Regions from separate parts of the Bacillus jepli genome, predicted to be linked through region 3. Evidence: predicted binding sites of a transcription regulator. Region 3 holds the regulator's gene; each other region holds the start of a gene.

Region 1 (3,282 bases), 430 kb from region 3:
GACAATTTAAAAGACGAAATAATTGTAACCGTCATTGCTACAGGATTCACGGAAAACTAAAGGAAAGAGGCACCTTTTTGAGGTGCCTCTTTCTGTTATGGTAGAAGATAGCCAGCAGCTAGAAAAATGCTATACCAATCTTCACGGGTTAACTGAACTTCACTTGCTTTCACGGAATCCTTTAAGCGGTTAATATTCATGGTTCCGATAATTGGCTGCATGTTGGCCGGATGACGTAATAGCCATGCAATCGCAATCGTTGTATTGGATACACCGTATTTTTCAGCAATTTCATCAATTTTTTGATTTAATTCTGGGCATTTTTCATTGCCAAGAAACGGACCTTCGAAATAACCATATTGGAATGGTGACCAAGGTTGAATGGTAATGTCATTTAATCGGCAAAAATCGAGCACATCTCCATCACGGTTAATGGATTGGTCAATTTGCATATTTGATGAGACGCCGTTTGCAATCATATGAGCATTTGGTATGCTTAGCTGCAATTGATTGGCAACGATTGGTTGCTTTACATATTTTTTAAGCAATTGAATTTGCATTGGTTTTTGGTTAGATACTCCGAAATGACGAACCTTACCTGAGGATTCTAATTTGTCGAATGCTTCAGCAACCTCTTCCGGCTCAACAAGGGCATCTGGACGATGTAAAAGTAAGACATCAAGATAGTCCGTTTTGAGTCGTTTTAAGATTCCATCAACAGAATCAATGATATGCTCCTTTGAAAAATCAAACATTCCTTTTCGAATGCCGCATTTCGATTGAAGAATGATCTTTTCTCTCACGTCATCATTCATATGTATCGCATCTGCAAAGATTTCCTCGCAAGTACCACCACCGTAGATATCAGCGTGATCAAAGAAATTTGCTCCGATATCTAATGCCGTTTGTACAAACTTTTCTGCCTCAGGCTTTTCCAGAGAGTTAATTCTCATACAGCCTACCGCAACAACAGGTACCTCTAACGAGCTAGTTCCTAGTTCTATTTTTCGCATCTAAGGTTTACCTCCATTTTTTGAACTATTTTACCGTTTCCCTTCTCTAGTGTACATTTTTTCAAACTGATTAGAAAGTCACAAAAAAAGTGTTCCCCCTAGCGTAGGAGGAACACTTTCTTTCGTTACGCTACGTTTGTAGCTGTTTTTGTCGCTTTTTTGTCGTTAATTCGTTTTGTAAGGTAAGGTACTGCGAATCTGTCTACACCGTAGTAGTAAGTTGCAGCGCCTGCGAATAAGAGAATGATTGCTACTGTGTAAAGTGTTGGGTTAGTGCTTGTTGTACCAGCAAGTAAGAAGTTAAGGTTCATGAATGCACCTGCAAGTAATGCTGGGATGGTTGCAAAACCTACAATTAAACCGAGTCCTACTAAGAATTCGCCCCAAGGAATGAGTACGTTGAATAACTCAATGTTTGGTACGGCAAATCCTTCAAGGAATGCTGCATACCAGCCTTGTACTGCTGGGTGATCTCCACCTGCATTTGCAATGGCACCTTGGATAAAACCACCTGCATCAAATCCACCTGCTGTTATTTTATGAAAACCAGCTTCTATCCATTGAATTCCTAACCATACACGTAATACTGTCCAAATAACTGCCATTTTAGGTCCTTTTAAGAATGTTCTCATCTTAATCTCCCCTTATAATTAATTTGTGAAACTCTTCACAAGTGGTTGTAAAAAAATATGAGTGCGTTAGCTGCCAGCTTTAGTAGTTAGTTTGTGAAGTTTTTCACTAACTTTCTACACTCTTAATATACAGCGGATTTCAGGTAAAAGCAATAGGCTTCACAAATATGACACAAATGATTTTTAGGTCTTATTTTAGTAGCTGAAACATAGGAATAAGGGGGTTGATTAATAATTATAATAGTATTCAAAGAAAATAAAATATTTTTAAAAGTGTTTGACTTTTGATTTTTCACATACTATAATCCTTTTATAAAGCAAAACAGAGACGTACTAATTGAATAAAGAACTCTTATCCAGAGCGGTGGAGGGACATGGCCCTACGAAACCCGGCAACCTTCAAGGTAATTCTTGAAAAGGTGCTAAATCCATCAGGTATGATTACCTGAAAGATAAGAGGAGGAAAAAGCCCTCTTCTTACTGAAGGGGGCTTTTTTATCGTAATGGGGATAAAAGTTTGGAGTTACATTGGTATAATCCTCAGTTTTCCGATTGGGATATTAGTAGAAAAGGAGAGGGAGAAATGAAGAAACTAAGTGCCGTTTTGATCACTGCTTTGTTATTTATCGGAATTGTAGGTTGTTCTAGTACCTCAGGTAAAGCTAGTGAAGGGAATGAAAAACCTGAGAAGATCGTCTTGGATTATGCTTTTTACTCGCCAACAAGTCTTGTATTAAAAGAGTTTGGTTGGGCTGAAAAGGCATTCGAGGAAGAAGGAATTAAGGTTGAGTTTGTTCTTAGCCAAGGAAGCAATAAAGCACTTGAATTTTTGAATAGTGGAAGTTCAGACTTTGGTTCATCCGCAGGGGCTGCTGCTTTAATGGCTAAAGCAAATGGTGCACCGATTGAAGTTGTTTATATTTATTCAAAACCAGAGTGGACAGCATTAGTAGCAAATAAAGACTCAAAGATTCAACGTGTAAGTGACTTAAAAGGGAAAAAGGTCGCCGCAACGATTGGGACTGACCCTTATATTTTTCTATTGCGTGCCTTAAATGAGGAAGGGCTAAGTCCTTCAGATGTTGAGATTGTGAATCTGCAGCATGGAGATGGAGCAAGTGCTTTAACATCTGGTCAAGTAGATACATGGTCTGGATTAGATCCTCACATGGCAAGGGTTGAATTGGAAACAGATGCGAAGCTTTTCTATCGCAATGCTGATTTTAATACGTATGGGACCTTAAATGTCCGTTCGGAATTTGCTGAAAAATACCCTGAATATGTTGAAAAGGTTATAGAAGTTTACGAAAAGGCTCGTACATGGGTGCTAGAAAATCCGGAGGAAGCTGCGGAAATCCTAGCAAAATCCGCAAATATTGATATTGAAGTAGCAAACAAGCAACTAAATGAACGTAATGATTTTTCTAATCCGGTGCCTGGTGAAGCACAAATTGAGGCTTTAACGGAAGCCGGTAAGGTTCTCCAAGCACAGAGTATTATCAAAAAAGACGTCGAATTAGAAAAATTGGTTCAAGAATTGATTAATCCGTCATTTGCTCAAAAAGTAATAAAGCAATAAGAGGAGGCATTATGAACATAAAAGGTGGAGCGGTATCTAGACAAATAAAGGTGAAGTC
Region 2 (3,282 bases), 3.5 Mb from region 3:
ATTTTTCATAAATGGCTGGAAGGTAATCATAATCCCCGACAGAAACTCCGCCGGTTGTAATTAAGATATCCACTTCATCGATTGCATTTTTGATTGCCTCAAAGCAAAGCTCAAACTCATCTGGGAGTTTTCCGAAATACTTTGGTTCCGCACCCGCTCTTTCAATTTGTGCACTTATCATATAGGCATTGCTATTTCGAATCTTTCCAGGTGCAAGTTCCTCATGGACATCAAGCAATTCTGTCCCGGTAGCATAAATACCGACAACTGGTTTCTTAGCAACTTCTACCTGATGGTAGCCAAAAGTAGCTAAAAGTGCTTTGACGCCTGGATTTATAAAAACACCTTTTTCCACTAGGACTGAACCTTTTTTTGTATCTTCACCTTGAAACGATACATTGTCACCAGACTTAAAAGGGCGCTTTATAGCCATATACTTTCTGCCATCACGTTCATATTCAGTTGTCAATTCAAGCATGACAACTGCATCACATTCTGTTGGCATCGCTGCACCCGTCATGATTCGAACTGCTTGAAAAGCCTCGACCCTTTTGGTTGCAACAGACCCGGCTCCAATTTCTTCAATCACTTCAAATTCGATTGGATTTTGTAGCCCCGCATTTGTTGTATCCATTGCACGAACAGCAAACCCATCATATGGTGACCGATCAAAATGTGGAACATCATGATCAGCAATTACATCCTCCGCTAAAAATCGTCCATAACTAGCTTCAAGCGATACTATTTCCTTTGTCCCTATACCCGCAAATTCCATTACTCGTGACACCGCTTCTGGAACGGGTATGGGTGTTCTTCTTTCAACCATCATTTTTCACTCACTTTTTATCTACTTTTTTCCTATTGTAGTATAAATTAGAAAAAACCACTACTTTATTGCTGTCACTTCATTAAGCTGAACGATTCCTTCTTCAAGTTTATCGTCGACAACTTTGGCGTCTGTAATATGTTGATTAATTAAATCGTTCGCATTATCAAATAATTCTTTTGGAGTCGAAATTTCTTACATAACATCCTATGAATATACCTTTTTCTTTTTCAGAACTGCAATATATTGTTTACGATTAAACATCGTTAAGACATCTCCCTGTAGCAATCTGTATTTGGCTTTATGGTACCAAACTTACGTCCTTTTAACCTGTGATGCTCGTCACTTTTATCATAATTTATGACGTTTTTCTACAAATGTGTGATACGTATCACCTCATTCTTCCTTTATAACAGCTATTCTATAAGTAGTTTACTAAATAGGAGGTAAAGTCATGGAACAAACTTTTACAGAACAACATATCATTGGAGAAATTGTAACTGAGTTTCCGAAAGCTGGGGACCTTTTCAAAAAACTTCGAATTGACTTTTGCTGTGGTGGTAATCGACCACTTATAGATGCTATAGAAGAAAGAAACCTCTCCAAAGATGAGGTTTTGTCAAAATTGAATACACTTTATCAAGAAGTGAAGGATTTAAATGAAAAAACAGTGGATTGGAAGGCTGCAAGCTATTCTGAATTAATTGACCATATTGTAAATAAACATCATCGTTATTTAAATGAAGAGCTTCCGCAACTTAGCCCATATGTAACAAAGGTTTTAAGAGTACATGGAGGCAATCATCCACATCTAGCAAGAGTACACTCACTGTTTAATCAATTAAAGGTTGAGCTTGAACAGCATACAATTAAGGAGGAATCAGAGTCATTCCCTCTTATTATCAAATTTGAAAACGAGCAAACTCCCGAAAACCATGAACTAGTGAAAAAACATGTAACAGAACTAGAAGGTGAACATGACGAGGCTGGAGCTATTATTAAAGAAATCCGAGACATTACAAATGACTTCCAACCACCAATTGGTGCATGTGGCACATATCGTTTAGTCTACCAACGTCTTGAAGCACTTGAGGCAGATCTATTCCAGCATATTCATTTAGAAAATAACATCCTATTCCCAAGAGCAGCAGCAGGAAATTAATTCATTCAAAAAGATTAAAAAAGCCGCGATTTCTCATCCGATAATCGCGGTTTTTTATGTTTACTTAAAGATTGGAACAGAAGAAGACTCTGATCTATTTGACTTTAATCGAATGAAAGGCTGATTTCTCTTTTTAACTTTTAGAGCAACAGGCTTCCCAATAAAAACGCGTACCATAAATAATAGACAAATTACCATTCCTAGAGTAAACATGGATTTTCCAAGCTGCTGTTGGGCTGTAAGTAAGTAATTATTACAAAGGCGTGCTGGAGACACCGTATAAAGCCAGCTCATCACAAAAATCATGGAAATGAGATTTGCCCAAATAAATCCTTTACTAATGGGTCCAAGCAACTGCCAGCTATAATACAATAAAACCCCAGCAACAAATGATAAACTAATATATTTTGAAATCTCCATTATTGGTTCGTTCAATGCAGCATCGATGGATCTTGGCAAAATCCAAAAACCGATCACAGATATTGTAATGATCATCCCTGTAATCCCATTTTCATTGAAGTAAAGGAAAAAGTTTCTCCATTTCCTAGGAAACCCTTTTGCAAGAAAATAACCGCTACCTACCAATAATGGGTATTGAATGAGCATAGTTCCAACCATGCTCTCTTCAAAATAAACCCTTACATACGGGAAAGAAATGAATAGAAGTAAAAGTAGTCCAATCAAAAAATAACGTAAACGGTCCATATTTCACCTCTAAAATAAAAAAGTATCTAAGTATTCCACAACAGTTTGCGGTGTCTGATAATCAAAGATATTTGTTAATTTCCCCTCTGGGTTGACAACATAAAATGCAGAATTATGCTCATACCCTCCATATTCATTCGGTATTACTATTACCCCAAGTGTATCTAATACATCCTTTAATTCGTGTTCATTTTGAATCGTTGCCATTTTCCACTGATCTCCGTCTGCTCCAAAATGATCTGAATAAGATTTTAAGACTGTTGGAGAATCATTCTCTGGATCAAAGCTTATGCTTACTAGAACAACTTCTTTCCCTAGAATTTCTCTTGGAATGTTTTCGTAGATTTCAGCAAAATTCCGCTCCAAAACAGGACATACATCCCCACAACTTGTATACATAAAGGTAAAGAGTGTGTATTTCCCCTTCAATTCATTTAAGTGAAATTCTTTCGAATTGGAGTCTATTAATGTAGCAGAAGGGAGCTTAGGCTGCTCCCTTTCTAAATCAATAATTCTTGCTTTCTCTGCTGTAAAAGCCTGTAATCCATCTGTACCAATCCATAGCAAAGTGAATCCTGCTACTAGTGCA
Region 3 (3,282 bases):
TGCAGGTATTTTTATGGCCATGACAGCCCAGGTGGTTGCGGCAAATATTGAAATTCATTTATTTGGCATTGAGCCAGGCTCTGAGAACACCCAAGAAATTTTGACACTGGTAAAATCTTTGCCATTGCTAGTCATTGTTGTTTCGGTGATTGGTCCAATTCTTGAAGAGATTATTTTCCGCCAAATTATCTTTGGTTCTTTATATAAAAAATTCAACTTTTTCATCTCTGGCTTAATTAGTTCATTAATTTTTGCGGTTGTACATATGGATTTCACTCATATCCTTATCTATACGGCAATGGGCTTTACCTTTGCATTCCTCTATGTACAAACAAAACGAATTATTGTACCAATTTTTGCACATGTGGCGATGAATACTTTTGTTGTAGTGGTACAGACAGTTTTTGCAGATGATATAGAAAGGATCATGAAGCAAGCCGAGAAGCTGCAACAGACATTTATTGGAGGCTTTTAATTTTATGCGAAGAACTTCACCTTTTGCCTTGGGCATCATTTACGCATTAATGGGAATTTTATTTACTTATATTGCAATTAATAGTGCAACGGAGACAGTCTGGAACTTTTCCACAATCCTTCTAGCCGTTGTCGCAACCTTCGACTTTGGTGTGGCAATCAGAATGTTTACCCTGCACTTCAAAATAAAAAAAGTGACAAAGGAAAAAAAATAACCTCCATCCGGAGGTTATTTCTATTTTCTGGACTTTTGTTTATTCCATACTATTTGCTGCCATCATTTCCGCTTTGAGTACCTTTCTGTAGGCACTTCTTGATACAAGAATACTGATTTCATATAATCCGAATAACGGCACAGTAACCATTAAATGAGAGATTATTTCAGGAGGCGTAATTAGCCCTCCAATTACTAATAGAATAAAATACGCATATTTTCGTATTTTCGATAAGAACATCGGTGTGACAATACCGAGTCTTGTGAGAAACATGACGACTACCGGCAATTGAAACAAAAAGCCAAACGGTAAGGTCAACTGTAACAGGAATTGAAAATACTCATTAATCCCGATTACCTGGTTAATATCAAGGCGGGCTGCTAACCTCGTCATAAAATTCACAACAAATGGGAATAGAATAAAGTAGGAAAATGACACCCCTACTAAAAATAAGACTACTGAAATCGGAATATAACTCAAGGTTACCTTTCTTTCCTTTTCATACAAACCTGGACTGATGAACGCCCATAGCTGATAGAGTAAAAAAGGAGAGGAGATAACGAGCGCAATGATAAAAGCAAATTGCATATAAATTTTAATTGGATCTGTCATACGGAAAGCATTCATTGTCAGTTCTTTTGCTTCCTCCGCATTTTGCAAGTAAAGAATGACCGGCTCTGCGAGAAAAAAGCTTCCTAATGCAACAATGAAGAAGAAAACGACTACATAAATCAGTCGTTTTCGTAGCTCACCAATATGATCGTAGACGGACATTTCTTTTTCGTTCATATGACTCATCCTATCATTACTTCACATCAGGAGTTTCATTCTTTTTTACATCATCATCGTCATCATCTGCTAAACCTTTTGTTGCGTTTTTGAATTCACGCAAAGTATTACCTGCTGCTCTTCCTAATTGAGGTAACTTCTTCGGTCCAAAAATAAGTAACGCTGCAAATACAATCAATAGGATACTACCAAATCCAAGACTTCCCACAGTAAGTCACCTCCCAACAAGTGTAAAATATATTTCTATTCTTCATTCGAATAATGCTTTAAAAAGTAAACAAGTGCTTGTAATTCAACAGCTAAGTCAATATGGTGAACACGTATATGTTCAGGCACATTGATTCTTGCTGGTGTGAAATTAAGGATACCTTTGATCCCCTTATTTACGAGGCGATCCGTAATCGCCTGTGCTGCGCCAACGGGAACTGTTAAAATAGCAACCGTGACATCATCAGGCAATTCTTTTTCAAGATCATCTAAATGGTATACCTTGACTCCACCAATACTACTACCTACCTTATTATAATCCACATCAAACGCAAGCTCAATTTTTGTATTATTATTTTTTGAGAAATTATAATGTAAAAATGCGGTACCTAAATTACCGACACCTATTAACGTAACCTTTGTTAATTCATCCTGATCAAGGGTCTTACTAAAAAAGGATAATAAATAATTCACATTATAGCCATACCCTTTTTTTCCCAATGCCCCAAAATAGGAAAAATCTCGCCTAATCGTGGCGGAATCAACCTTGACCGCATCACTTAGCTCTGCAGACGATACCCTCTGCTTCCCCGAGGCATGCAGGTTTTTTAAAAACCGATAATAAAGTGGCAGCCTTTTGGCAGTTGCTTGTGGTATTTTTGACTGTTCCAAATTCATGTTTATTCCCCCGCTACTGGCCTTTTAAAATCACCGTTTTTTCCACCTGTTTTTTCAGCTAAATAGGTTGGCCCAATCACCATCCCTTTATCAACTGCTTTACACATATCATATACAGTTAACGCACAAACCGATGCGGCCGTAAGGGCTTCCATCTCTACGCCGGTACTACCCTTTGTTTTAACTGATACGGTAATATGTAAAATATAATCATCTTGGGTCGTCCAATTAAAGCTGATATCGACGCCCTTTAATGCTAACGGATGGCACATCGGAATTAACTCTGATGTTTTTTTAGCTGCCATAATACCGGCAACCTGAGAAACAGCAAGAACATCTCCCTTGCTAACCTCATTATTTATGATTTGCTCATAAATCAATTTATTTACAGTAATACTTGATTTTGCAATCGCTGTACGAACAGTATCAGATTTCTCTGTAATGTCGACCATTCTTGCACGACCCTGCTCATTAAAATGGGTAAATGATGACATATATCGAACCCTCCCATAAACTATACACTATTTTACCACATCTGTCTTTGTAACATCTGTGAACATTATCATTGCAGTTGCTCTATTAAGATAATATAAGATACACTGTTGTTAGAAACAAGAGGTGAAATAGCATGATTTTACTACAAGTAAATCAGCTCAAAAAATATTTTGCTGCTGATCTTATTTTATCCAATATAAAATTAGAAGTACAAACTCGCGACCGCATTGCCATTGTTGGTCGAAATGGTGCCGGAAAATCGACTCTATTAAAAATTATTGCAGGACAGATGTCACATGATGGCGGTGAAATCATTAAGCCGAAAAGTGTCACAATCGATTATCTCGCACAGGACACTGGACTTGAATCAACGCTTACCATTTGGCAAGAAATGCTTACCGTCTTTGCACCCTTACAGAAACTA

The links. The regulator Rex, encoded in region 3, represses fermentation and respiration genes when NADH is low (regulators of the CRP and FNR family bind a similar motif). The targets are predictions, from matches to a motif close to TTGTGAAATATTTCACAA.
Region 1: the regulator Rex is predicted to act here: its motif matches at 1,669-1,686, upstream of ABC371_RS06025 (DoxX family membrane protein).
Region 2: the regulator Rex is predicted to act here: its motif matches at 1,206-1,223, upstream of ric (iron-sulfur cluster repair di-iron protein).

Annotation. Positions count from the first base shown of each region.
Region 1 covers NZ_JBDFMO010000001.1:1,178,465-1,181,746, forward strand. The annotation lists partial or broken gene ftsZ (cell division protein FtsZ) at 1-54, shown strand, start outside; gene ABC371_RS06020 (aldo/keto reductase) at 96-1,013, opposite strand; gene ABC371_RS06025 (DoxX family membrane protein) at 1,139-1,645, opposite strand; SAM riboswitch class I at 1,995-2,104, shown strand; gene ABC371_RS06030 (aliphatic sulfonate ABC transporter substrate-binding protein) at 2,229-3,224, shown strand; gene ABC371_RS06035 (ABC transporter permease) at 3,236-3,282, shown strand, end outside.
Region 2 covers NZ_JBDFMO010000001.1:4,219,225-4,222,506, forward strand. The annotation lists gene ABC371_RS21500 (molybdopterin molybdotransferase MoeA) at 1-826, opposite strand, end outside; gene ric (iron-sulfur cluster repair di-iron protein) at 1,281-1,988, shown strand; gene ABC371_RS21510 (hypothetical protein) at 2,049-2,693, opposite strand; gene ABC371_RS21515 (SCO family protein) at 2,703-3,282, opposite strand, start outside.
Region 3 covers NZ_JBDFMO010000001.1:751,229-754,510, forward strand. The annotation lists gene ABC371_RS03745 (CPBP family intramembrane glutamic endopeptidase) at 1-475, shown strand, start outside; gene ABC371_RS03750 (YdiK family protein) at 480-689, shown strand; gene tatC (twin-arginine translocase subunit TatC) at 729-1,478, opposite strand; gene ABC371_RS03760 (twin-arginine translocase TatA/TatE family subunit) at 1,495-1,686, opposite strand; gene ABC371_RS03765 (redox-sensing transcriptional repressor Rex) at 1,722-2,363, opposite strand; gene moaC (cyclic pyranopterin monophosphate synthase MoaC) at 2,366-2,857, opposite strand; gene ABC371_RS03775 (ABC transporter ATP-binding protein) at 2,992-3,282, shown strand, end outside.